4 regions of the Pseudoalteromonas sp. TAE79 genome follow, and region 1 is predicted to be linked to each of the others. Evidence: predicted binding sites of a transcription regulator. Region 1 holds the regulator's gene; each other region holds the start of a gene.

Region 1 (5,828 bases):
GTCACCGTATCGGTGTTCATTAGCGCACCTGCTGAACGCTCTTGATATGACAGTGCTTGCGTGGCACGTTCACGGTCTTGAATGTCCATCGCGCTAACAACGTCTTTATAGACGGTATCTGGCAGGCTACGTAATACTTCACCTAAGTCATCGTGGCCCATGTCTTCAGTTGCGGCGGCAATGTGCTTAGGTTCCATTTGGGCAATAATGCCTAAACGAACATCTTCAGATAATTCTTCAAGAACATCACCCTGCACATCAGGATCGACCAATTGCCAAAGCAGTCGGCGAATTTTATGCGGTGATGATTCTAATAATAATGCGGTATCACAAGGAGCCGTTTTTGCGAGCATGCGCCTAACTTGAACAAATTGACCACTATTGAGTGACTTCGTCACCTGTTTAAGTTGCTGTAGTGGGTAATCTTGTTCAAAAGCTTCAGGCATTGGCGTCCTTTATAAATTGTTATATTACTTTATGGGGGGGAGGTGAGTTAACTGGCGTTACTAACCTATCTATTTTATATATCTGTTTTAATTGAAGCATTAGTAATGCGAATATTGTTTTTATAAAACAGGTTATTCTTGTTCATTAAAGCGTTGTGCTATTAATTCTCCAACAGCGTGTAAAGCTTGCTCAGAATCAGGGCCTTTACAAACAACTTTAACTTCTTTCCCTTGGCTACTTTCAAGTAACATTAGTGCAAGTACGCTATCGCCTGCTGCTTCTTTGTCATCTTGGAATAATGTGATTGTCGCATCAAATTGTACTGCTAATTGCGCAAGCACAGTAGCTGCTCTGGCGTGTAAGCCTAATTTGTTTTTTATTAAAAAGGTATCTTCACAATGCATAACTTACTCTACCTAAGCTGAACAGGTGATTATTCAGCTATATTATTTTTCTTGCTCGCGATGGCGAATTTTTACATTGGGATGTGTCATTGCGAAACTTTCACCGATAGTTTGCGCTAAATACACAGAGCGATGTTGCCCGCCTGTACACCCAATAGCAATGGTTAAATAACTGCGGTTATTTCGTTCTAAATGTGGTAACCACGTTTGTACAAATGTTTGAATTTGCCATGTGAATTTTTGCACTATGCTGTGATTAGCTAAATAGTCTTTAACCGGTTGATCTAACCCATTTAAAGGCTTTAACTCTGGTTCCCAGTGTGGATTTGGTAAAAAGCGTGCATCAAATACGTAGTCTGCTTCTTTTGGTATACCGTGTTTAAAACCAAATGATTCAAATGTGACAATCAGTTGCTTATCTTTTTTACCTAAAATCTTTTCACGAATAGATTCAGCGAGTTGATGAACACTTAAATCAGTCGTATCTATCATAAAGTTGGCGCGAGTGGTTAATACATCAAGTAATTCTTTTTCTTTTTTGATGGCTAAATCAAGGGGCAACGAGTCTATTGATAGTGGGTGTAATCTGCGTGTTTCAGAAAAGCGTTTGATCAATGTCTGATCGTCGCTATCTAAATAAAACAACGTAGGGTTTGCAAAGCCAGGCAAGTATTCAAGAATATCGTTAAATTCATCTTGTTCTTTAGGGATGTTGCGCACATCTATGCTAACAGCAATTTTATCGTAGCTATCAGACACACTGCGAACTAATGAAGGTAGTAGGTTTACTGGAATATTATCTACGCAATAATAACCTAAATCTTCTACAACGCGCAAAGCAACCGACTTTCCAGAACCAGAACGGCCGCTTATGATAATTAACTCCATTTAACACCCTTTATAAAACTATGATTGATCGACAATAACTTGGTAAAGCTCAGTATCAGATTTTGCACTGCGTAACTGTTTACAAAAATCTTTGTTGTTTAGTTTATCAGCAATGGTTGCTAGAGTCTTTAAGTGCTGCTGGTTATCGCCATCTGGTACGATGAGTGCGACAAAAATATCAACAGGGCGATTATCGATTGCATCAAAGTTTATTGGAGTTTCGCTAACGAGCACTAAAGCCAAAGGCTCTTCTGCACCGCTCATTCTTCCATGAGGAATAGCAATGCCACGCCCTATACCTGTACTACCTAATTTCTCTCTGCTCATTAAAGCATTAAGAATATCTTGTTGCGGTAAATACGGAAGTTTGTCGTGAGCAAGTTCGCTAATGAACTCTAAAATTCTTTTTTTGCTATTAAAAAGGACCGCAGCTTTGCTGCAGTCCTGGCATATAAGTGAACTTAATTTCATCATATTAGTGTCGAGCAAGCTTCTCTTTGTGTTTGATTACTTGGCGATCGAGCTTGTCGATCAACGAGTCAATAGCGGCATACATATCTTGATGTTCTGTAGAGGCAAATAGCTCAGCACCGCTTACGTGTATTGTGGCTTCTGCTTTTTGATTTAATTTTTCTACATCGAGAATGACATGAACATTATTAATATGATCAGAGTGTCTTTCAAGCTTCGCAAATTTAGTATTAATATAGTCTATTAGTGAATCGGTTAATTCTACGTGACGACCAGTTAAGTTTAGTTGCATAAGCATTACCCTCTTAGTTTAGCGTCTTAAATCAGACTTTTACGCTGATTTGACGGTGGAATAGCAAGAGATTCACGGTATTTTGCGATTGTACGTCTTGCTACTTTAATTCCTTGCTCAGCCAATATATCCGCTATTTTGCTATCACTCAATGGTTTTGCTGAGTTTTCTGCTGCGATTAATTTTCGGATAAGCGCACGTATTGCTGTAGATGAACATTCACCACCGTTTTCAGTACTTACATGGCTTGAGAAAAAATATTTAAGCTCAAATATACCACGGGGTGTATGCATGTACTTTTGAGTAGTCACACGCGAAATTGTCGATTCGTGCATTTCTACCATTTCAGCGACATCATTTAAAACCATTGGTTTCATGGCTTCAGGGCCATGTTCAAAAAAGCCTTGTTGTTGCTTAACAATACAATTAGTAACTTTTAATAGCGTGTCGTTTCTACTTTCTAAGCTTTTAATAAACCATTTAGCTTCTTGTAAATGTGAGCGAATAAACTGGCTGTCGCCACTTGATTTTACAGTGCGAGACATTGCCGCGTATTGGCTATTAACACGAATTTTAGGCATGCTATCTGGGTTTAATTCGACAACCCAGCGGCCTTTAATTTTTTTAACTGACACATCAGGAATAACATACTCAGATTCTTCCCTTACAATAGTATCTGCAGGTTTTGGGTTGAGAGTATGTATTAGTGTCATCACTTCTTTAAGCTCTTCTTCTTTGAGCTTAGTTTTTTTCATTAATGTACGATAGTCGCGAGCTGCTAATAGATCAATATGCTCGGTTAAAATCATTTTCGTTTCATTAATGTAAGGTGTTTCTTTATCAAATTGATTAAGCTGAATACACAAACACTCTTGTAAACTACGTGCAGCAATACCAACAGGATCAAACAGTTGAATGCGTTTTAATACGGCTTCAATTTCATCAAGTTCGACTTCGTTATCATCTTCGTTTTCTTGATTAAAGCTTTCTAAAATCTCTTCGCAGCTTAATGTTAAAATACCTGAATCATCGACGGCCTCTACAATCGCAATAGCGATGGCTTCATCGGTAGGGCTAAATGGCGTTAGTTGTAATTGCCACATTAAATACTCATGGAGCGTTTCAGTAGAGGCGCCTTGGTATATTGATTCGTCTTCAGGCATTGGACCTGATGAGGCTGCAGGAGCGGCACTCATGTACTCATCCCAACTAACATCCATAGCCATGTCGTCACTTAGCGTGTCTTTTGCAAGTGCTTCACCAGTATCTTGTTCATATTCGCTCGGAGCATCATCAGCAGATGCGCTAACAGTTATGTCATCGGTATCAGCTTTTTGCTCGTTTTTACCAGCAGCGTCTTCAGAATAGTCTGCCTCTTCAACCTCTAATAGTGGATTACTGTCGAGAGCTTCTTGTATTTCTTGCTGGAGATCCAATGTACTGAGTTGCAACAAACGAATAGCTTGTTGCAACTGTGGAGTCATTGTAAGTTGCTGGCCCATGCGCAGCTGTAGTGATTGCCTCATGTATCTCTAACAATCCTTTTATGTTGTTATAATTAATACTAGCAGATGCTTAAAGACATGGCGTAAATGTTACAGCCTAAATTGCTCGCCTAAGTAAACATCGCGTACTGTTTTATCATTTAATACGTGCTCTGGAGTACCTGATGCAATCAGCTCCCCATGAGAAACAATGTAGGCTTTTTCACAAACATCAAGGGTCTCTCTTACGTTATGGTCGGTAATTAATACTCCAATCCCACGATTTTTAAGATGTTCTATTATTTTCTTTATATCTAATACCGAAATAGGGTCAACACCGGCAAACGGTTCATCCAGTAATATAAATTTAGGATCTGCTGCCAGTGCTCGTGCTATTTCTACACGACGACGCTCTCCACCCGATAATGCCATACCTTGGCTATCACGAATGTGTTGTATGCTAAATTCATCTAATAAGTTATTGAGCGTGTCTTCTCTGGCTTGTTTATTTAGTTCTTTGCGCGTTTCTAAAATGGCCATTAAGTTTTGATAAACAGTCAGCTTTCTAAAAATCGATGACTCTTGTGGTAAGTAGCCTATGCCTAATCTAGCACGACTATGCATAGGTAAAAGAGTAATATCGTTATCATCAATAGATATTTTACCTTTGTCGCTAGGAACAAGCCCTACAATCATATAAAAAGTCGTTGTTTTACCAGCACCGTTAGGGCCAAGTAAGCCAACTATACTGCCAGCTTGTACTTCAAGGCCGACGTTTTTTACAACTTCACGACCTTTATAGCTTTTTGCCAATAGTTCTGCTTTTAATGTGCTCATGGTTGACCTTTATCGCCTTTTTTACTTTTTTTAGTTTCGATCGGTACTAAAATTGTGTGAACGCGGTCAGTTGAGTTTTCATCTTTTTCGGCACTGATGAGCTGCTGCTCTATGTCGTAGGTAATGCTTTTAGCATTTATTTTTTGTCCGGCTTGCGATACTTGTGCATTACCAACAAGCGTTAAAAAACGCTTAGATACATCATAACGTACTTCGTCAGCACTGGCGCTCATAGTCGTGCCATCTGATTGCTTTTCTTCAAAGTGCGCAGGGCTACCTGTAGCAATTAATAATTGTTTATTATCACCAAGTTCATCGCGTTTATGTACTTCTAAGCGGTCGGCTGTGATACGGCGGTTACCGTGAATAATTTCAACGTTTTTCTCAAAAATTCCGACATTAGCTTTTAATTGACCTTCTTGCTTATCGGCGCTTATTGAAATTTGATTGGCAGCAGGTTGCGTGTTTTGCTCTGCTGCACTACTATTAAACGCTAGTATAAGTGTAGGAATAATAAGTGATTTTAATATTTTATTGGTCATAATATATGGTTCGCGTATGGTTAATTAGTTTTATCACTTCGGTTTTTAAGTCGGCTTCTAGGCCTTTACCGGTGATTTTTAAATTGGGTCCAGTGATAATGACGGGTTGCTCCGAACGCATTGTTAATAACTTTATATCAACCTGAATATTATCAGCATTGATTTTGTCTATCATGGCGTTATCGGTTAAGTTTTTGGCAACCACATTACCTTCTAAAATTAATTGTTTATCTTCGTATAATGTTGCTTCGTCTGCATTTATTTGCCACGTTTGTTGTTCGTTATATAAAGTAAAAATGGGTTTTTCGAAAAACGTGAAACCTAATTGCTGGTATAGCTCCATTTTAGCCGCAGTGACTTTGTGGCTAATTTTACCTTGCTCATCATAGGCTGTCTGTTTGAGCTCAATAGCTATGTAATCAGGCTTAGCAATAACTTCAGGCTCAGCCTGAGGCACAATATT
Region 2 (5,828 bases), on a different contig from region 1:
GCCGCACCTTTGTTTATGAAATGGATGCTCCAATTATAAACTTTTACTCTGTGCTTTCGGCAGAGCTTGAAAGTAAAAAGGTTGAGCATAATGGGGTAAATATTGAGGTGTACTACCACAAAGATCATGCATGGAATGTTGACCGCATGATTGAGTCAGTTCAAGACTCAATAGATTACTACACGCAAGCCTTTGGCCCGTATCAGCATAGACAGCTTCGTATTATTGAGTTTCCTAAGTATCGCTCGTTTGCGCAAAGTTTTGCCAATACGGTACCTTACTCAGAAAGTATGGGCTTTATTACAGACTTAAGAGATGAGAGTAAAGTTGACTACCCTTACTATGTAACCGCACATGAAGTTGCTCACCAATGGTGGGGGCATCAAGTATCGGGGGCTAATGTAGAGGGCAGTGCCGTTATTTCTGAATCGCTCTCCCAATACAGTGCGCTTATGGTGCTAAAAAAACGCTTTGGCGCAGAGAAGCTTCGTAAATTCTTAAAGTACGAGTTAGATAAATACTTAATGGGCCGTACTGGCGAAGCCTTTGAAGAAATGCCACTATATAAAACGCAGGCTCAACAATACCTTCATTACAATAAAGGCTCAGTTGCGATGATGGCGATTTATGATCGTTTAGGTGAAGTACGCTTAAATGCAGCACTTAAAGCGTTTTTGAATGAGTTTAAATATCAATCAACGCCATATCCAACCACACTTGATTTACTTAGTTATTTAAAGCGAGATGCAACACAAGCTGAACAACGTTTTATTGATGATCAGTTTAAATATATAACGCTTTATGAGCTTGAAATGAAAGAAGTGTCGGTTACAGATGATGTTGATGGCGAAGGTTTTTATACAGTAACACTGAGCGTTGAAGCAACTAAGCAGCATGCCGATGGACAAGGTGAAGAAACTGAGCAGCCGCTCGATGAGCTAATTGATATTGCATTGTTTAGCGACGACCCTGAAAACTTACTCGCTGAAGACTTTGTTATTTACTCGAAAAAGCATCAAATAGTATCTGGTACCAATACTATTGAGCTAAAAGTAAAAGAAAAACCATTATTTGCGGGGGTTGATCCTTACATTAAGCTGGTCGATAAAGACAGTAAAAACAACTTAGCTAAGTTTTAAAGTCTATTTATTTACTAAGGACTTAAACTGACTACTTTAAAGGCCGCATTTATGCGGCCTTTATGTGTAATAAACTGTATAAAACTTCATAGCGTTTCTACATATTCCCCACAGCTTTTTACGCTAATATTTTATGTTCTCTTATAAAGTTACCTTACTGGTATTTAGTTTATAAGGAAGAGTATGAAACCATAAATCATAGGGGCGATAGCATTAAGCCTCAGTGCTTGTTCTGCGGTAACCATTCAGCCACGGGCAACAGCAAAAATAACGAGCCAAGCTAATTACGAAGATAGCCGTCCATTTTATTTATGGGGATTAGTGGGTGAGCAGCGGGTAGACGTAAAACAAATATGTTCAAATACACCGGTTATTCAAATGCAGTCACAGCAAACGTTTAGTGATGGAGCGCTGAGTTTAATTACGCTTGGAATATACTCGCCTCATACCATTAAAGTGTGGTGCCAAGAGCAAGTACTAGGGGAGACATTATGAGCATCAAGCTATTTGCAGCCGGTTGCACACTGATTATTTTAACGGGGTGTACAAATATTTACTTTGATAACGGTATGCAGAGCAAAGTAAGCAATAAGACGCTAAAAAGTTCACAGTGGCATCATAATTTTGCACTTGCGTTGTACGAGGGATCAGAGCCGTTAGATTTAACAAAACATTGCCCACAAGGGGAGTGGCAAAGCGTTCATACGTATAAATCGTTTACTAATGGTTTAGCTGAGGTGGTTGTGAATCAAATTGGCCCAGCTTGATACCCTAAAACAGTAGAAGTACAATGTAATAAGGTACCATTTAAAGCAAAACAGCTATAAAACAAGAAAAGGGCCAAAAGGCCCTTCGTGTCGCAGCAAGTAACACATTCTTTCTTATAAATTAAAGTCTACAGAATAAGCAACGTAAGCTTTAATATCTGAGTCATCCATGTCTGTATCAGATAAACCAAAAGTGAACCCATCTTTCGAAATTGATACACCGTAATCTAAGATATTATCATCGCCAATAAAGTCACCTGAGTAGTGGCCTAAGTGAAGTGCCATTTCAGTGCCGTTACTGCCAACAGCAAAACCGTAGTCAGCTGTCAGGTAAAGTGAATCACCAAAGTCTGTACCATCACCACTTGCAGCTGATGTTGCAAGTACTGAAGCACCAAATGTAAAGCCTTCAACACTGATGCTACCGTAAATTTCAGAGAAATCGGCGTCAGCTTCAGAAGCGGCATCTGGGTAAGCGTAATAAATATAGCCAACATCGTAGCTAACGCTTTCGTTAATGTCGCCACCAAAGCCTGCATATAAATCAAGCTCATAGGTCATTTCATCTGCCCACGATGCATTTGAAGCCCAAGTACCTGCATAAAAGCCCGATTCATTGGCGTAATCAATACCGCCTGAAATAGCTGCATCGCCCCCAGTTTGCTCTTGACCACGCCATAAGTAGTTTGATGTTGCCGCTGCGTTTGCTGTTACTTCAGCATGTACGGCTGTTGACGTTAAAGATGTTGCGCCCATTAATGCTATAGCACTTATAGCGATGGTTTTTTTTAGTTTTAGCATGTCCATTTCCCGTTATATGATTTTTTGCTCGCCAAGGTTTTTATTATGTATTCGGAACCTTTAGGCTGACGGCTTTTTATTGTTTAACTAACGGGATAATTGCACTGTATGTGCCAGCTTCATTATTTTTTATTAAAAATTATTTTTTATATATTAAAAACATGAGCTTGCATTTTATAGATTGAGAAGAGATATGGCATGTAGGAAGACGTTGCGCACACTGCTGGTGCATAAATTAACCTAGCCGCACCATATAAGTACGGCTAAATTAGAAGTTTTTAGCCAAATATAGTGCGCATAAGGCTAATTGTTTCGTTTACACTACGACCTTTTTGAACTTCACTCACAATTGAATCGCGCTTACTGCGAATGTGCTCAGGAATATCGTCAGCAGCAAGTGCGCGGTCTACTAAAATTTCTGCAGACTCTTTACCTCTACGCTGAGTTTTACCTGTCGTAGTTGTAGTGCGTTTAGGCTTACTTAACAGTTTGATGTAGTTAGAGTTATCTGGTGTTTTAGCATCAGCATAGTGAAAGAAACATGGGATTAGCGCTTTAATAGCAACTAATTGTTCTTCTAACTCATTACTAGGTTTAGCCATTTTGTACCATGACATAGCTTGAATACCTTTTACAATATCTTGCCAGTAACGCTCAAAATCACTATTTTTAAGTTTAGAAACACCAAGGGCACCGCATAATGCATCTAACCGATTGTTTGTGATCGGAGTAAATATATCAGGGCGACGCATTGCAAGCAGTCGTGTTGCAGGCGCAAGTGTTGGTTTTTCGTTGTTGTCGGTAAATATTTTTGAATAAGCAGCAACAAATTGTTGATACTCATATTGAGTAATATCACCTTCAAGTGGAATATTCACTAGTGCATCGTCAAAAGCACCTGGTAAATCACCAAGCATTTGATGGAAGCTCTTTGCACTCTTTGTAGATGCAAACCATTCAACGTCAAAGTTGTATGTGCTTGGATCAAGTGATGCCATGTGCTTACCGCTAAACGCAAGTAAGTCTTCAGGAATCATATCTTTAAGAGATTGTTCACGAATGCTTTTAATGTAGTCTACTAAGCGAAGCTGTTCATCAAGAGCAATAACGTCTTTGTGTTGTTCTACAAATACACTTACTACAGGCCACGGAGCAATACGTAAAGTTTTAACCTGTAAAAAGCTGATAGCTGAAATAAGCTGATCGTGTAGCTTCTTAAGTACTGGTAATTGCTGCGGCTCTAGTAAATCGTAGTTCATACGATCTCTGCTTGCACTTAGCAATTCGTAACACCAAGGTAAAAAATCATCAGGGTGGTTTTCTACTTTCACGGCCATAAGGTTAAGGCTTAATTCTGAAGATTGCTTCAGAATGTTCTGATAGATTTGATTTTCTTGTTCGCCTAGCGTCATTTTTGACGGTGAAATTAGCAGTTTTTTCATGCCTTGTAGAATCTCCGGTTTAGATATATATTTTTTTGCTGGTCTATTTTAGCGCAATTACGTTAATAACAACAGCGCTGTCCTCCATACGTTGTAATTGAAGTAGCTAAATCGGTGTTTTTGCTAATAGAATGAGACTAACGCTTTAACATGTATCAATCATTTTTATCTAGTACAAAGAGACTTTCAACTGAGGTATTAAAATGCTTTGCTATTTTTAGAGCAATTATTACCGAAGGGGTAAATCGTGCCGTTTCTACTGTACTAATAGTCTTACGTGAAACCGCAATTAGATCAGCCAAGTCTTGTTGAGAAAGGCCTGCTTCTTTGCGGTATTTTGCAATTTTATTTTGCACTTTTGCTCCTAATTTTTGCTTTGCCAAAGAATTGATACGCCGTATATTAAACTCATTACAGCAAGGTAAAATGTAGCCATCATGCTGTGAGATACTTCTAAAGCAAGAGTATCGGAGAGTAAGTACACGCCACCCATACTAAAAAGTAAGCCAAGCACGACATGTTTATAGGCAATAGTGTCGATGGTATTTAAATACTCATCTTTATATGTAAGGTGGTATTTCATTCTCCATGTAAACCCGCCTCTGATCACAAACATAAAGAATGAACCTAAAAAAGCAGCAGTTCCTAAAAACAATAGTGGGGCTGATGTTTGATTAAGCATTGGGTAAACACTAATGATTAATAAAGTGACCCCCATGAATAATGAAAACCATGCATTTTGGCCCATAAATTTTTCTTCACTTTTGATATCGTAATTAGACATAGCTCATTTCCTTTTAAAATTTTTACAATATGCAACCTTAAGGTATCAATGTAACCTTAAGGTTTCATCGGGTCAATATTTATTTGTAACCTAAAGGTATCAAAATGTTTCAGGGGCGATTCAGGATGGGAATGTAATATCTAATAAAAAGCTTTTTTATCAGAACGACAATGATTTTAAGGCTAACACTCGCTATGATAAGAACATTATTTGCACGTTTGAAAGGACGATCATGAAAACCTTACTTAAAATTGTAGGTGTAATACTTTTACTATGTATAGCACTAATTGTTGCCGCACCGTTTTTAATCCCTACTGATACTATTTTTAACAAAGTTTCAGAACAGGTAGAACAAACAACTGGGCGCACTCTTACTATTAAAGGTGATAAAACACTTAGCGTATTCCCTGCATTAAAGTTAGAACTTAACGACGTGCATTTTGCAAATATGGAATCAGGTTCGCGCGCCGATATGGCGAGTATGAAACAGCTTGCTGTACACATACCTTGGTTTTCATTATTTGGTGGTGAGTTTAAATTAGATAAGTTTGTTATAAACGAACCAAATATCCTATTAGAAACCGACAAAAATGGTAAAGCCAATTGGCAGTTGTTTGATGCAGTTGCAGAGCAACCAAAAGAGCAGAGCCAACCAGGTGAAGCGATAAAGCTTCCAGATAACTTTGATATTGAGTTAGGTGAGGTTGCTATTTATGGCGGCACATTCACTTATCTAGATGGTCAAACAGGTGCCAAACAACAAATTAGCGATTTAGAACTCGCTATTTTACTTCCTTCACTTCGTAAAACATTAGAAGTAAAAGGAGGTATTACTTATATGCAAGAGCGTTTTGATCTTGATATAAAATTAGATACTCCTGCTAAAGCAATTGAA
Region 3 (5,828 bases), on a different contig from region 1:
TTTGATTACTTTAACTAAATTTAATAATTACTTTGTTTATTTTTGATTATGGTGTTTTTTTAATCTCTTCTTTTTTATAGCGAAGTTTACCTGCAACCCAGGTTTGTAGTACGTTCGTCTTGTATATCTCGTCAACAGGTACTTTAAAGTAGTCTTTATCAAGTAAAATAAAGTCTGCCCATTTACCTTTTTCTAAACTACCCACCTTAAATTCTTGATGGGCTGAATAAGCGCCACCGAGAGTAAATGCACGTAATGCATCTTCGCGGCTTAGTACTTCACTTGCGCGCCAGCCGTTTTCAGGTAGTTTGTTATGATCCATGCGTGTAATGGCTGAATACAAACCATCAAATGGATTTGCAAGCTCTACAGGGTAATCAGAGCCTGCTGCAACCACCGATCCTTGCTTTAAAAATGTTTGCCAAGCATAGGCACCGCTTAATTGTTTTTCAGTTAAGCGTTGCTCTGCCATATGCATATCAGAAGTGGCATGTACTGGCTGCATTGAAGGGATTATTTTTAACGCTTTAAAGCGAGGGATATCCTCAGGCGTTACAATTTGTGCGTGCTCTATTCGGTTACGTAGTAATATACCGCCCGTTTTTTTAAACACATTTTGATAAGCATCAAGTACTACTTTATTTGCTTTATCGCCAATTGCGTGGGTATTTGCGCTAAAGCCGCTTTTAAAGCTTTGTGTAAAGAGCGCTTCGAGTTTTTCTTGTGTTTCAAGCATTAAACCATGGTGACCAGGTCTGTCTGCGTATTCTTCAATCAGAGCGGCTCCGCGAGAGCCAAGTGCGCCATCGGCGTAAACTTTAACACTGCGAATTTCCATAAAGTCATTTTTGTCGTGGTATCGGCCTGCCTTTAACATTGTGCCTAAATCAGGACTTGCACCACTTAGCATTGCCACAATACGTAATGGTAAATTACCAAGGTCGCCGCGCTCTTTGTAAACCTCCCATGTGGTTTTATCAATACCTGCATCGTGAGTAGAGGTAATGCCTAAACTTAATAAATGCTTACCTGCTGCATCAAGTGAGTCACTTATATCTTGTTTTGAGGGGGCTGGCATATGCTGGGTAATTAGCGATTCTGCTTTATCTACAAAAATACCTGTAGGATTACCAAATTCGTCTTTAATTATTTCACCGCCTTCAGGCGCTTTTGTTTTGGCTGTAATACCAGCAAGTTCGAGCGCTTTTGAATTAACCAAAATGGCGTGGCTGTCAACCCGCGAAAGAACCACAGGTCGATCGCTAACTATTTTGTCTAAATCTTTAGCTGTAGGAAAGCGTGTATCAGCCCAAAGCTCTTGGTTCCAACCTCGCCCTATAATCCAACCTTGTTTATTATCGGCAAATACTTTTAGTTTATTTGTTACTTCATCAACCGATTTTGCGCCGCGTACGTCAAGTTGCGATAAATTATCTCCTAGGCCAATAACGTGCCCATGAGCATCAATTAAGCCAGGTAATAAGGTATTACCGTGCGCGTCAATTAGCTTAGCATCTGGGTAGCTATCTTTAAGTGTTTCGCTACCTAGTTTTACTACCTTGCCATTTTTAATAACGAGGGTAGAAAACTGCTGTACTTCACCTTTGTATAAAGGGGTATAACCATTGGCGTTATAAATTACTTTTGTTTGTGCGAGAGTGTAACTAGAACTAGCGCAAAGGCTGGCTAGTATGAGTGGTTTGATTATTTTTTTGAGCGACATAAGGCATTATTTTTTATTGTTAGTGCGTTAACACTAGCAAACCCAACTTTATAATACCAATATGTGAGACAAATTATGATGAAGAAAAAAGCAGTAAAGCTAGAACATAAAATATCTAGCTTTTGAAAGGGTTTATTTACTAGCGTATAAACTGTATTCACTTAGCGTTAGCTTGCCGTCTTTGTCTTGATCGTAGCTTGAAAACCGAGACCACAAAGCGGGGTCTACAGCGGTTTCTGAACGTGTTAAAAAACCATCCTGGTTTCTATCAAGTTTTTCAAATTGCTCTGCAACATTGTTGCTTGCAGCAAAGCCTAATGTGCTAAAAATACTAAACGCAAAAAGCGCTATATAGCTTGTTTTTTTCATGAAAAATACTCAGTAGAGGTTATTGGTAAGGTAATTTTTAAATTCGATTAACGAAATTTGGTTATCTTGGTTTTTGTCCCATTTTACAAATGTGTTTAATAGTTGTGGTTGGGGATCAAGTTCGTCATGCGTTAAATAGCCACTTTTGTCGCTATCGAGGTGATCAAAGCGTTGCTTTACATCAAGTGCAGCGGCATCAAAGCTTAATAGCATTAAGATGCTTACAATAAGGGGAAGTATCTTCATGGTGTTCCTTCCAAAAGATGTATTTAAAGTTTGTGGCTAAAATAAAGTGAAAAGGAAAAAGCACTTGCCGTAATTTAACTCCCAACATTAAATCCTTTTACACACTCCCTCAGGGATTATGGCAAATGCTTTTAAGCTCAGTTTACCTGTAACAAGCTTAAGTAAACCTTAATCAGTAATTACTGATTAAGGTTTAAAGCTTTCAAATTCTTTTTTTGAGATTTTTTCATCACCGTCTTCATCTAAGTCGGCAAATTGTCTCATTACTTCCTTGTCTTCCTTTGCTTCTGCAATTGATATTTGTCCGTCCATGTCTTTATCTAAGTGGGCAAAACGCACATTTGTTGGCGATGCAATTACAGTGGCACTAATTGCTAAAAACATTAATGAAAAAGCGGCTATAAGTTGTTTCATAATCACGTTCCTTATTAAATGAGTTTATTGAATAAATTTTTTGAATTCATCTAGCGACAATTGCCCATCTTGATTAGTATCAATTTGAGAAAAATTCTCGTGTAACACAGCATCTTCACCTGCTTCGGCTTCACTTAATGTGCCGTTACTGTCTTTATCAAGTTCGTTAAAAGTCGCGTGAACGTCCATTGCGTGTGCATTAGCGCCTAAAAAGCCTAAAGCCAGTAATGATGAAATTACTAAAATGCGTTTGTTCATAATTATTTCCTTATTGATTAAAGTTAGTAACAGCATTACAAAAATGATGCCAATAATAATTGTTATTAATTTTCAAATGCTTAGCGTTTTAACTTGAGGGGAGTGAGAATTTTTTACTGGGTTTATTGTAATTTTTGTGCGCCTTTTGCAACATTATGCAGTGAGATTAAAGGTAGGGTTTAAAAAATCAATGGTTTACGTTGTCTCTATTTGGCGACACATTGTTTTATAGTGCTGGCTGTTAATCGTATTAAATATAATTGCTGGTTCAGCTAGTGTATAAGGTAAGCACTTAATAATAGAGCGCTTAACTTAAAAGGACTAAACGAAATGCCAGCAACCATAGCTAAAAAATACCAAGCAATGCTTAACTGGCGGCCTAATTTAATTGGGCAATTTGCAATGAGTATGCTGCTTTCGCTACTTCCGCTTTCTATAGTGGTGATCGTATTTTTAAATTCGCTTAATAAGCAATTAGCGGTTACTCAAAGTATTGTGAGTAACAACTACCAAGTTACTAAATCGTTTAACACTTTAAAGCAAGAACTCAACAGTCTTGAACGCGCCACTAGGCAAAACTGGGTATTAAAAAGTGAATCGCTAGATAAGCTTATTGTCGATAAATGGCAATCATCCATACAAAGCATTGATGAACTCAAATTTGTAAACACGAATAAAGAGTATATCAACCAATGGCAACGCTTATATACCACCTTACAAACCGCGCATGTAAAACTCGTTGAGCAAAAACAACAACAAGCTGAGCTATTTGTGCCAGTGAGCGATTTAATTGCTGAACTTACTTTATGGTTACGTGATAAAAACGAAGCGCAAATTACCAATAACCAAAATGAGCTGACAAGCTTGCAAGCCTCATTTATAAACTGGCTGGTGGCACTTATTCCACTTACTTTAATTGTAGGTGGTGGTTTTTTATGGCGCATAAGTGGGCGACTAAAAGGGTTAACCACGGTTATTGATAAGTTAGGACAGGGACATTGGCAGCAAAAAATATCAGTTAAAGGTTCAGCCGAGCTAGTTGAGCTAGGAGAGAAGCTTCAGTGGGTGCAAGAGCAACTACATATGCTTGAGCAGCAAAAAGATACTTTTTTACGCCATGTCACCCATGAGCTAAAAACGCCGTTAGCTTCAATGGTCGAAGGTACTGACTTACTAACTGATGAAATAGTAGGCCCAATTACAGGTGAGCAAAAAGCGGTACTTGAGCTTATTAGCCAATCTATGGTGCGCCTTCGTACAATGATTGACAGTTTATTGAGTTATAATGCGATTCGTACCAGTAAAGACAGTCTAAGCGAAGTTGAATTTAGCCTCCTTATTAATAAAATAAATAGCCATTTTGAGCATCGCTTAAGTGCGCGTGAGCAGGCTCTGCAATGGAAAAATGACTTACCAAATAAACCGCTTGCTTTACCTAGTGAGCTTATTGAGATGATTTTAATTCAGCTTATCTCAAATGGCTTAAAATTTTCAGAAGATAAGCAAAGCGTTACTATTAATTTAGCGCTTGAGCAAAATCAACTTTGTATCGCTGTGCTCGATAGAGGGTGCGGTATTAAAGAGCAAGAAAAAACTCAAATTTTCAGCGCATTTTATCAAGGTAAACACAGTAAAAATGTTACGCTGCAAGGCAGTGGGCTGGGCTTAACTATTGTAAAAGAGTCTGTTGAACAGCTAAGAGGTACACTTACTGTTGAACATAATGAGCCACATGGTTGCCGGTTTTCAATTAAAATTCCCATAACAAAAAATCTAGGAGTTAATTAACATGCGCTTGCGTTTAATCGCTATTTTATGTGTGCTCAGTAGCAGCATGGTTATATCTGGTTGTGAAATTAATAATGGGCAAGAAGAGCGTGTGTCAATTACACCAGCACCTGTGGTCGATACTAAAATAAAAAACGACAAAAACAGCAAACCAAGCCCAAAACCCAGACCAAAAATAGAACCTAGCTACCCTCCAGCAGAGCAAGTTATTGCATGGCACGCTAATCAGTGTGGCGGATTTAAATTGGTGCCAAAAAAAGATATTTTTACAGGCGAAAACGATCTTAAACGCTTTTTTAAATTTATGTGCTTAAACATAAATGATGATCCAAATACAGTAATGACTAAGTTGCTAAAACTCGATCTTGCTTACTTTTGGCCAGATGATATAAAGCAATATTTATGGCTTCAAAAGCAACAAGTGACTATGCAAATAAATGCTAAAAAAGAGCAACAAGCACTTAACAATAAAATGCAAGAAACCCTCTCATCGTTAGCAACAATTGAGCAGCAGCTTTTACTACGAGAAGAAACTAAGGAGCAGTAACTATGGCAGCAACTAAAGTGCAAGGTGCAAAAGTATTACTCGTTGACGACGACGCTAGCTTATTAAAACTGCTCGCTATTCGTATCGAATCAAAAGGGTACGAAGTAACGACCTGTGAAAGCGGCTTAACCGCACTACAAATACTTAAAAGCCAAGTGTTTGACGCCGTAATAACCGACTTGCGTATGGATGAAATGGATGGCATGGCGCTGCATCGTCAGTTGCAAAGCCGCTACCCTGCATTACCTGTCATTATGATGACAGCGCACGGCTCAATTCCTGATGCAGTAGAGGCAACTAAGCAGGGCATTTTTGCATTCATAACTAAACCAGTGGATAAAGATGAGCTATTTGACAGCCTTGCAAAAGCGATAGAAATTCATGGTGTTAACGCCGATGAAGCTGCACCTAAAAGTAATATAGTTACGCGCAGTGGTGCAATGCTGCACTTGTTAGAGCAAGTAAAACTACTTGGGCCAACGC
Region 4 (5,828 bases), on a different contig from region 1:
ATAGTGAGCTCTTGTGCTTGTTGAATATTACTATTTATGCTTTGTAATACGCTTTCTTCTGTTTCTAGGCGGCCATTTAGCTGGTTAATATTTTTAGTGTATTGCTCATTAGTTTGTATTTTATTTGAATACAGCATAGCTTGCGAAATAGCAGCTGGCGCTTCTGAGGTAGATAAATACTTTTGCCTAGTATTTACTCGCTCTTGAGCATTTGCAACACCTTGTTGGTTGTCGAGTATTTTATTTATGTTGTTTTGGTACATTAGATTATTTGATAAACGCATAATTACCTCGCCGCATTTAATAAGGTGTCAAAAATTTCTTGAGCTGCTGCTAAAACTTGTGCTGATGCTGAATATGATTGTTGAAAACGCAGTAAATTTGCGGCCTCTTCATCAAGATTTACTCCAGATAACGACTCGTACCATGCCTCAGATTGCTGTGCTAGAGCGTCAAATGCAGCGCCACTTGTGATTGCTTGACCAGTTACAACACCTACATCGCTCACTAATCCTGAATAAGCTTGGTTGAACGTTTTATGGTTGTCGGCCGTTGCTGTTGTTTCTACATTTAAACGGACTAACTCACCATTTTGTAAATCTGCTAATTTTAAACCATTACGGTTATCGTCAAAGCCGCCTTTATTTGCCTCTATTGTGAATGAATCACCTAATGCTGGTTTGCCTTGAATGTCAAAATCAAAGCCTAACTCTTCCGCTGTAAACGCTGTAATATCAGTTAGTTCACCTGCATCTTCCGCTTGTGCAATTATATTTTTACCTGAAGAGTCAATTGCAAAAGAGTCTGTCGTATTTGTACCATCACTTAGAGTATACATATTAGGCTCTTCTACTTTTTTTAATGTTAGCGGCTCTATGCCTAAAGGAATTGACAGGTTTAAAGGTTCACTCGTAAAGTTTGAGATATTTGTAACACTGCCAGCAGAAATAGCGCCGCTACCGGTATTATTTATAGCATCGGCGGTGCGTATTGGCGATGCTAACGCTAGGTCTTCACCGCGCCCAGTGGCGAGAGTAATATTAGCTGCGGCTTCTGAATTGAGCTTAATTTGAAATTTATCGCCTGGATTACCAGTACCATTAATTTCTAGTTTTAAGCCAAATGAATCTTCAACTGTAGGTGGTTTTGGCGGCGTTGCATTAGGATCACCGGGTGTAGCTGGTTGTATAGCATCTTCACCTATGATGTTATTTGCAGGAATAACGGCTATGGCCGCATGGCCTATCGGCTCGCCTTTATTATCGATTGGCTGAATACTCACTTCGTTTGGATTATCAGTATAAGTCACAATAAAGTCACTGGCCGGTAACTCCTTGCCTTTACCGGGTTCTACTGTTGCACTAACCCCAGCACCACCGGTATTAGCTTGATAGGCAAAGCCTTTTGCCGTAGGAATAGTGAATATATCGCCGCCCAATTTACCGTTAGCATCCATTCCTAAGTGATTTTGCTGATTAAATGCATCTGCTAACGCTAAACCCATTTGGCCTATTTGATTTTGCGCAGGTACTAAAATATCGTCTCTGAAGGCAAGTAAACCACCTATTTTGCCTTTTAATTTACTGGCATCAACTTCAAGCGGCACAGCTTTGCCGCCATTAACGTCAAGCGTGAATTCTTTAAAATTAGGATCAGGATCGCCCGTCATCGAAAATAAGTTAAATGCGCCATTTTGCATGACAACCGCTTCGCCTGTGCCCATAAAAACGAGTTTTTCGCCATTTGGACCATCAAGCGTTTCTATGTCTATTAGCTCTGATAAGTCGCGTATTGCTTTATCGCGTTCGTTATAGGTAGAGCTCGCATCTGCGGCGTTATTAGTGCCGTTAACGGCTGCAATATTTTGATTTAGCGTGCTAATACTTTGAATGAGTGAGTTTGCTTCATCTGAAAATATTTCGAGCTGCTCGTTCACTATACTTTTTTGATCAAGCACGATGCCCGAAAGCCTATCCATTTGATCAATTAAGCTTTGCGCATCTGTCATTACTAATGAGCGAGCAACAGTAGATGAGGGCTGATTTAGCGCTTCTTGCACGTTATTAAATAAAGAGTTAATACCAGTCGAAAGATTATTCGACTCTTCAGAAAAAATAGTATCAACTCGATTAGCCTCAGTAATAAATTGATCGAAAAACGATTTATTAGAGGTGTCACGATTTAGCTGTGACTGAGCAAACTCATTTAGTAATCGGTATGTTTCGCCTCGCCCTACTTGGTTGTCAACCATAGTAGTAAACTCTGTACGCTCACGTACGTAACCCACGGTATTTACATTGGCGATATTTTTACTTGTCGTTTGCAGTAGCTCCGAGCTTGCTCTAACCCCAGAACTGGCAATGTTTAATAAATTAAACGACATGTTACTCTACTCCTTGGCGGATCACGTTTGCCGCAATGTCTTTTAGCTGGCTGCTATTGAGCACATTTTTTATTTTGCTGGCGTAATTTGGATCGGTTGCATAACCTGCTTTTTGTAATGAATCTAAAAAGTCATTTGGTTTTGCTGTATTTTGTAATGCTTCTTTGTAGCGTGGGTTTTGCGTTAAAAAATCAACGAAGTCGTTCACACTATCTTTAATTGAATCGTAGGCTCTAAAACTGGCTTGTTTTTTAACGGGTGTGCCTTGCTCAAACTCAAGCGTTACTTTGCTTGCTTTATCGCCTTCCCAGCTTTTATCTGACTTGATATTAAATAAGTTATTTGAACTGCCGCCGTCACTTTTATTAATAATGTGCTTACCCCAACCGGTTTCAAGTGCCGCTTGTGCAACCATTACCGCAGGGTTTAAACCTATTTTTTGTGCTGCAGTTTTAGCGTGTTCCCACACTGAACTTACAAACTCTTCTGCATTTTTAAAGGTTGGGCTATCGGCTTTAGACTCTGCAGTATTAACCTTAGGCTCAGCAATATCGGCCTTAGTACTCTTAACGATAAGATCGGGTTGATTATTTTTTTGCTCATGAGGAAGCGCGGATCCGACTTGTGTATCGCTAAAAATATCGTTGGTTGTTCTAAGCACCGAGCCTGGCATAAAGTTTTTAGACTCAGGCGATAACTGCTGAACAATTAAATCGGCAAGGCCTAACGAGCCATTTGATGAAAGCTCTGTTGAAAGTTGCTGATCGTGCATTTCTTCAAAAAACTTTACGCCACTTGAATTAAATGGACTGTCTTTGTCTTCAAATGCTTCGTTAGCTTTGCGCATTCCTTTGAGCAGCATTTGCGTAAAAATAGCTTCAAATTGTGCGGCCGCTTTTTTGAGCGCAGCTTTAGAGGCATCAGTTGATGCATCGCCACTCGTTAAGGCTTCTTTACGAAGTGAATCTAAGTTGCCTAAATCAAAAAAGTTTTGTTTATCGAGATGATTAGTTTCCATCGGCTTTTTGACACAAAATGAATAATGCAGTTAAAAATGCAAAAATTGAGCCACTACCGATAAAACAAGGAAGATAAAAATAATAAACTTAAGTTGCTGTAAATAAAAAGCCCTAATTTCAAAAATATAGGGCTTAAGTAATACGTTATTTATTGGCTTGGGTTATTTATATAACAACTAACTGTCCGTTAATTGCGCCGGCTTCTTTTAGTGCTTCTAAAATAGCCATTAAGTCACCAGGCGCTGCGCCTACTTCGTTAATTGCGCGAACTAAATCGTCAAGGCTTACACCTGGGTTAAATACAAAGGCGCGCGAGTCATCTTGGTTTACATCAATAATACTTTGCTGGGTGACAACTGTATCACCGTTTGCTAGCGGATTTGGTTGCGACACATTTTGTTGTTCTGCAATAGTTACGGTTAAGCCACCGTGCGTAATAGCCGCAGGCTGAAGCTTAACGTTCTTGCCAATCACAATGGTACCGGTGCGCGAGTTAACGATAATTTTAGCAGCCATGTCAGCTGGCTTAAATTCTAAGTTTTCGAGTGTTGATAAATACGATACACGCTGGGATGCATCGCGTGGTGCTATAACACGAATGGAAACTGAATCAATTGCTTGTGCGCTATTTGGGCCAACTAAGTCATTAATTGTTTTTTCTAGGCGTTTTGCCGTTGTAAAGTCTGGGCGGTTTAAGTTAAAGGTAATGTAATCACCTTGCATAAATGGGCTTTCTACAGTGCGTTCGACTGTTGCACCATTAGGTATACGACCAACGGTAGGGGTATTAATTACAACCTTACTGCCATCAAGGCCTTGTGCGCCTAAGCCACCGACAATTAAGCTACCTTGTGCAATAGCGTACACGTTACCGTCTACACCCTTTAAAAAAGTTTGTAGTAAAGTACCTCCACGTAAACTGCCTGCACTACCAATAGAAGAAACCGTAATATCTATTGTTTGCCCGGGTTTTCTAAATGCAGGTAATTCTGCATGTACAGCAACAGCAGCAACATTTTTAATTTTAGGACTTTGAGTTGAAGGTAGCGTAATACCAAAGCTGTTCAACATGCCTCTAAAACTTTGTTGTGTGTATGAGTTTTGCTCGCCGGTGCCCGGTAAACCAACCACTAAGCCATAACCGACTAATTGGTTAGAGCGTACACCTTCAACCATAGACACATCTTTTATGCGCTCAGCACTGGCAGTAAACTGCCAACCTAATAACACAACTAAACATAAAGCTTTAAGGCTATTCATGTTGTTACCCTCTAAAATGGAAACAGCGAACTGCTAAAGAAACGTGTAAGCCAACCAGGACTTTGCGCCTCTTGCGTTTGCCCTTTACCTGAGTATTGAATACGTGCATTAGCAATGCGGTTTGATTCAACCGTATTATCGGCGCTTACGTCTTGAGGGCGTACTAGCCCTTCTAAACGAATAAACTCTTCGCCGGTATTAAGCGTTAGCCATTTTTCGCCGCGTATAACTAAATTACCGTTAGGTAAAACGCGCATAACATTTACCGAAATATCGCCTACTAAGCTGTTTGACTGGTTTGATTTTGAATCGCCCGTAAACGACGAATCACTACCAATACCAAACTGAATACTATCGCCACCTATATTTACAGGTAGACCACCTAATCCAATAACGGGATCTAAGCTTGCGTCAGTTTCTTTGTCTGTTTCTGTTTTAGCGGCTTTTGTTGCTTGAGTAGACTCTTGCAATTTAACCGTAATTATATCGCCAGTACGTAGCGCTTTTTTATCGGAATATAAGTCGTTTGATGTATGAGTATTAAACAATGAACCTGTGGCTACCAGCGGCTCTAAAATAGGCTCGGGGTACATAGGTGCGTAGTAAGGGTCGTCCTGCACTACTTCACTATTTTGCGTAGACATACAGCCACTTAAAAATAATGTGCCCGCTGCAAATAAAATAATATTACGCATAATTCCCCCTACTCTATTAAAGCTGTTGATTAATGTAACTCATCATTTCGTCAACGGCCGAAATTACTTTTGAGTTCATTTCGTAAATACGCTGAGTTTCGATTAGATTTACTAGCTCTTCAGTTACATTTACGTTTGAAGTTTCAAGAGAGCCTTGAATAATGCTCCCTAACCCTTCAACACCCGGGTTACCTTGTACCGGCGCACCACTTACAGCAGTTTCGGTATAAAGGTTTTGACCAATTGGCTCAAGGCCCGATGGATTAATAAAGTCACTAATTGTTAGCTGACCAATGACCACGTTATCGGCTTGCCCTGCAACACGTACAGATACTTCGCCGTCTTGCGAAACTGTAATTGATTGCGCGTCATCAGGTACATTCATTTCTGGCTGAATAACGTAACCAGCGCCCGATGTTACAATTCGTCCATCGCCATCAGTAGTAAACTGACCATTGCGCGAGTAAGCAA

The links. The regulator sigma-54, encoded in region 1, starts transcription at its own class of promoters, with help from an activator protein. The targets are predictions, from matches to a motif close to GTTGGCACGNNNNTNGNNT.
Region 2: the regulator sigma-54 is predicted to act here: its motif matches at 2,807-2,825, upstream of L655_RS0122350 (TorF family putative porin).
Region 3: the regulator sigma-54 is predicted to act here: its motif matches at 3,046-3,064, upstream of L655_RS0105450 (EF-hand domain-containing protein).
Region 4: the regulator sigma-54 is predicted to act here: its motif matches at 3,438-3,456, upstream of flgJ (flagellar assembly peptidoglycan hydrolase FlgJ).

What each region holds. Positions count from the first base shown of each region.
Region 1 is NZ_AUTL01000277.1:47,682-53,509, reverse strand. It holds gene mgtE (magnesium transporter) at 1-446, opposite strand, end outside; gene L655_RS0122690 (HPr family phosphocarrier protein) at 579-851, opposite strand; gene rapZ (RNase adapter RapZ) at 894-1,739, opposite strand; gene ptsN (PTS IIA-like nitrogen regulatory protein PtsN) at 1,758-2,210, opposite strand; gene hpf (ribosome hibernation promoting factor) at 2,215-2,502, opposite strand; gene L655_RS0122670 (RNA polymerase factor sigma-54) at 2,529-4,028, opposite strand; gene lptB (LPS export ABC transporter ATP-binding protein) at 4,098-4,823, opposite strand; gene lptA (lipopolysaccharide transport periplasmic protein LptA) at 4,820-5,365, opposite strand; gene lptC (LPS export ABC transporter periplasmic protein LptC) at 5,355-5,828, opposite strand, start outside.
Region 2 is NZ_AUTL01000275.1:11,128-16,955, reverse strand. It holds partial or broken gene L655_RS01000000126085 (M1 family aminopeptidase) at 1-1,139, shown strand, start outside; gene L655_RS01000000126080 (Bor family protein) at 1,335-1,634, shown strand; gene L655_RS01000000126075 (hypothetical protein) at 1,631-1,906, shown strand; gene L655_RS0122350 (TorF family putative porin) at 2,021-2,707, opposite strand; gene L655_RS0122345 (hypothetical protein) at 2,986-4,149, opposite strand; gene L655_RS0122340 (helix-turn-helix transcriptional regulator) at 4,305-4,505, opposite strand; gene L655_RS0122335 (hypothetical protein) at 4,514-4,933, opposite strand; gene L655_RS0122330 (AsmA family protein) at 5,166-5,828, shown strand, end outside.
Region 3 is NZ_AUTL01000100.1:23,463-29,290, forward strand. It holds gene L655_RS0105430 (amidohydrolase) at 47-1,723, opposite strand; gene L655_RS0105435 (calcium-binding protein) at 1,856-2,092, opposite strand; gene L655_RS0105440 (calcium dependent protein) at 2,102-2,338, opposite strand; gene L655_RS0105445 (hypothetical protein) at 2,525-2,752, opposite strand; gene L655_RS0105450 (EF-hand domain-containing protein) at 2,777-3,010, opposite strand; gene L655_RS0105455 (HAMP domain-containing sensor histidine kinase) at 3,341-4,798, shown strand; gene L655_RS0105460 (hypothetical protein) at 4,800-5,345, shown strand; gene L655_RS0105465 (sigma 54-interacting transcriptional regulator) at 5,348-5,828, shown strand, end outside.
Region 4 is NZ_AUTL01000266.1:124,437-130,264, forward strand. It holds gene flgL (flagellar hook-associated protein FlgL) at 1-284, opposite strand, end outside; gene flgK (flagellar hook-associated protein FlgK) at 287-2,383, opposite strand; gene flgJ (flagellar assembly peptidoglycan hydrolase FlgJ) at 2,385-3,401, opposite strand; gene L655_RS0121380 (flagellar basal body P-ring protein FlgI) at 3,568-4,662, opposite strand; gene flgH (flagellar basal body L-ring protein FlgH) at 4,674-5,357, opposite strand; gene flgG (flagellar basal-body rod protein FlgG) at 5,374-5,828, opposite strand, start outside.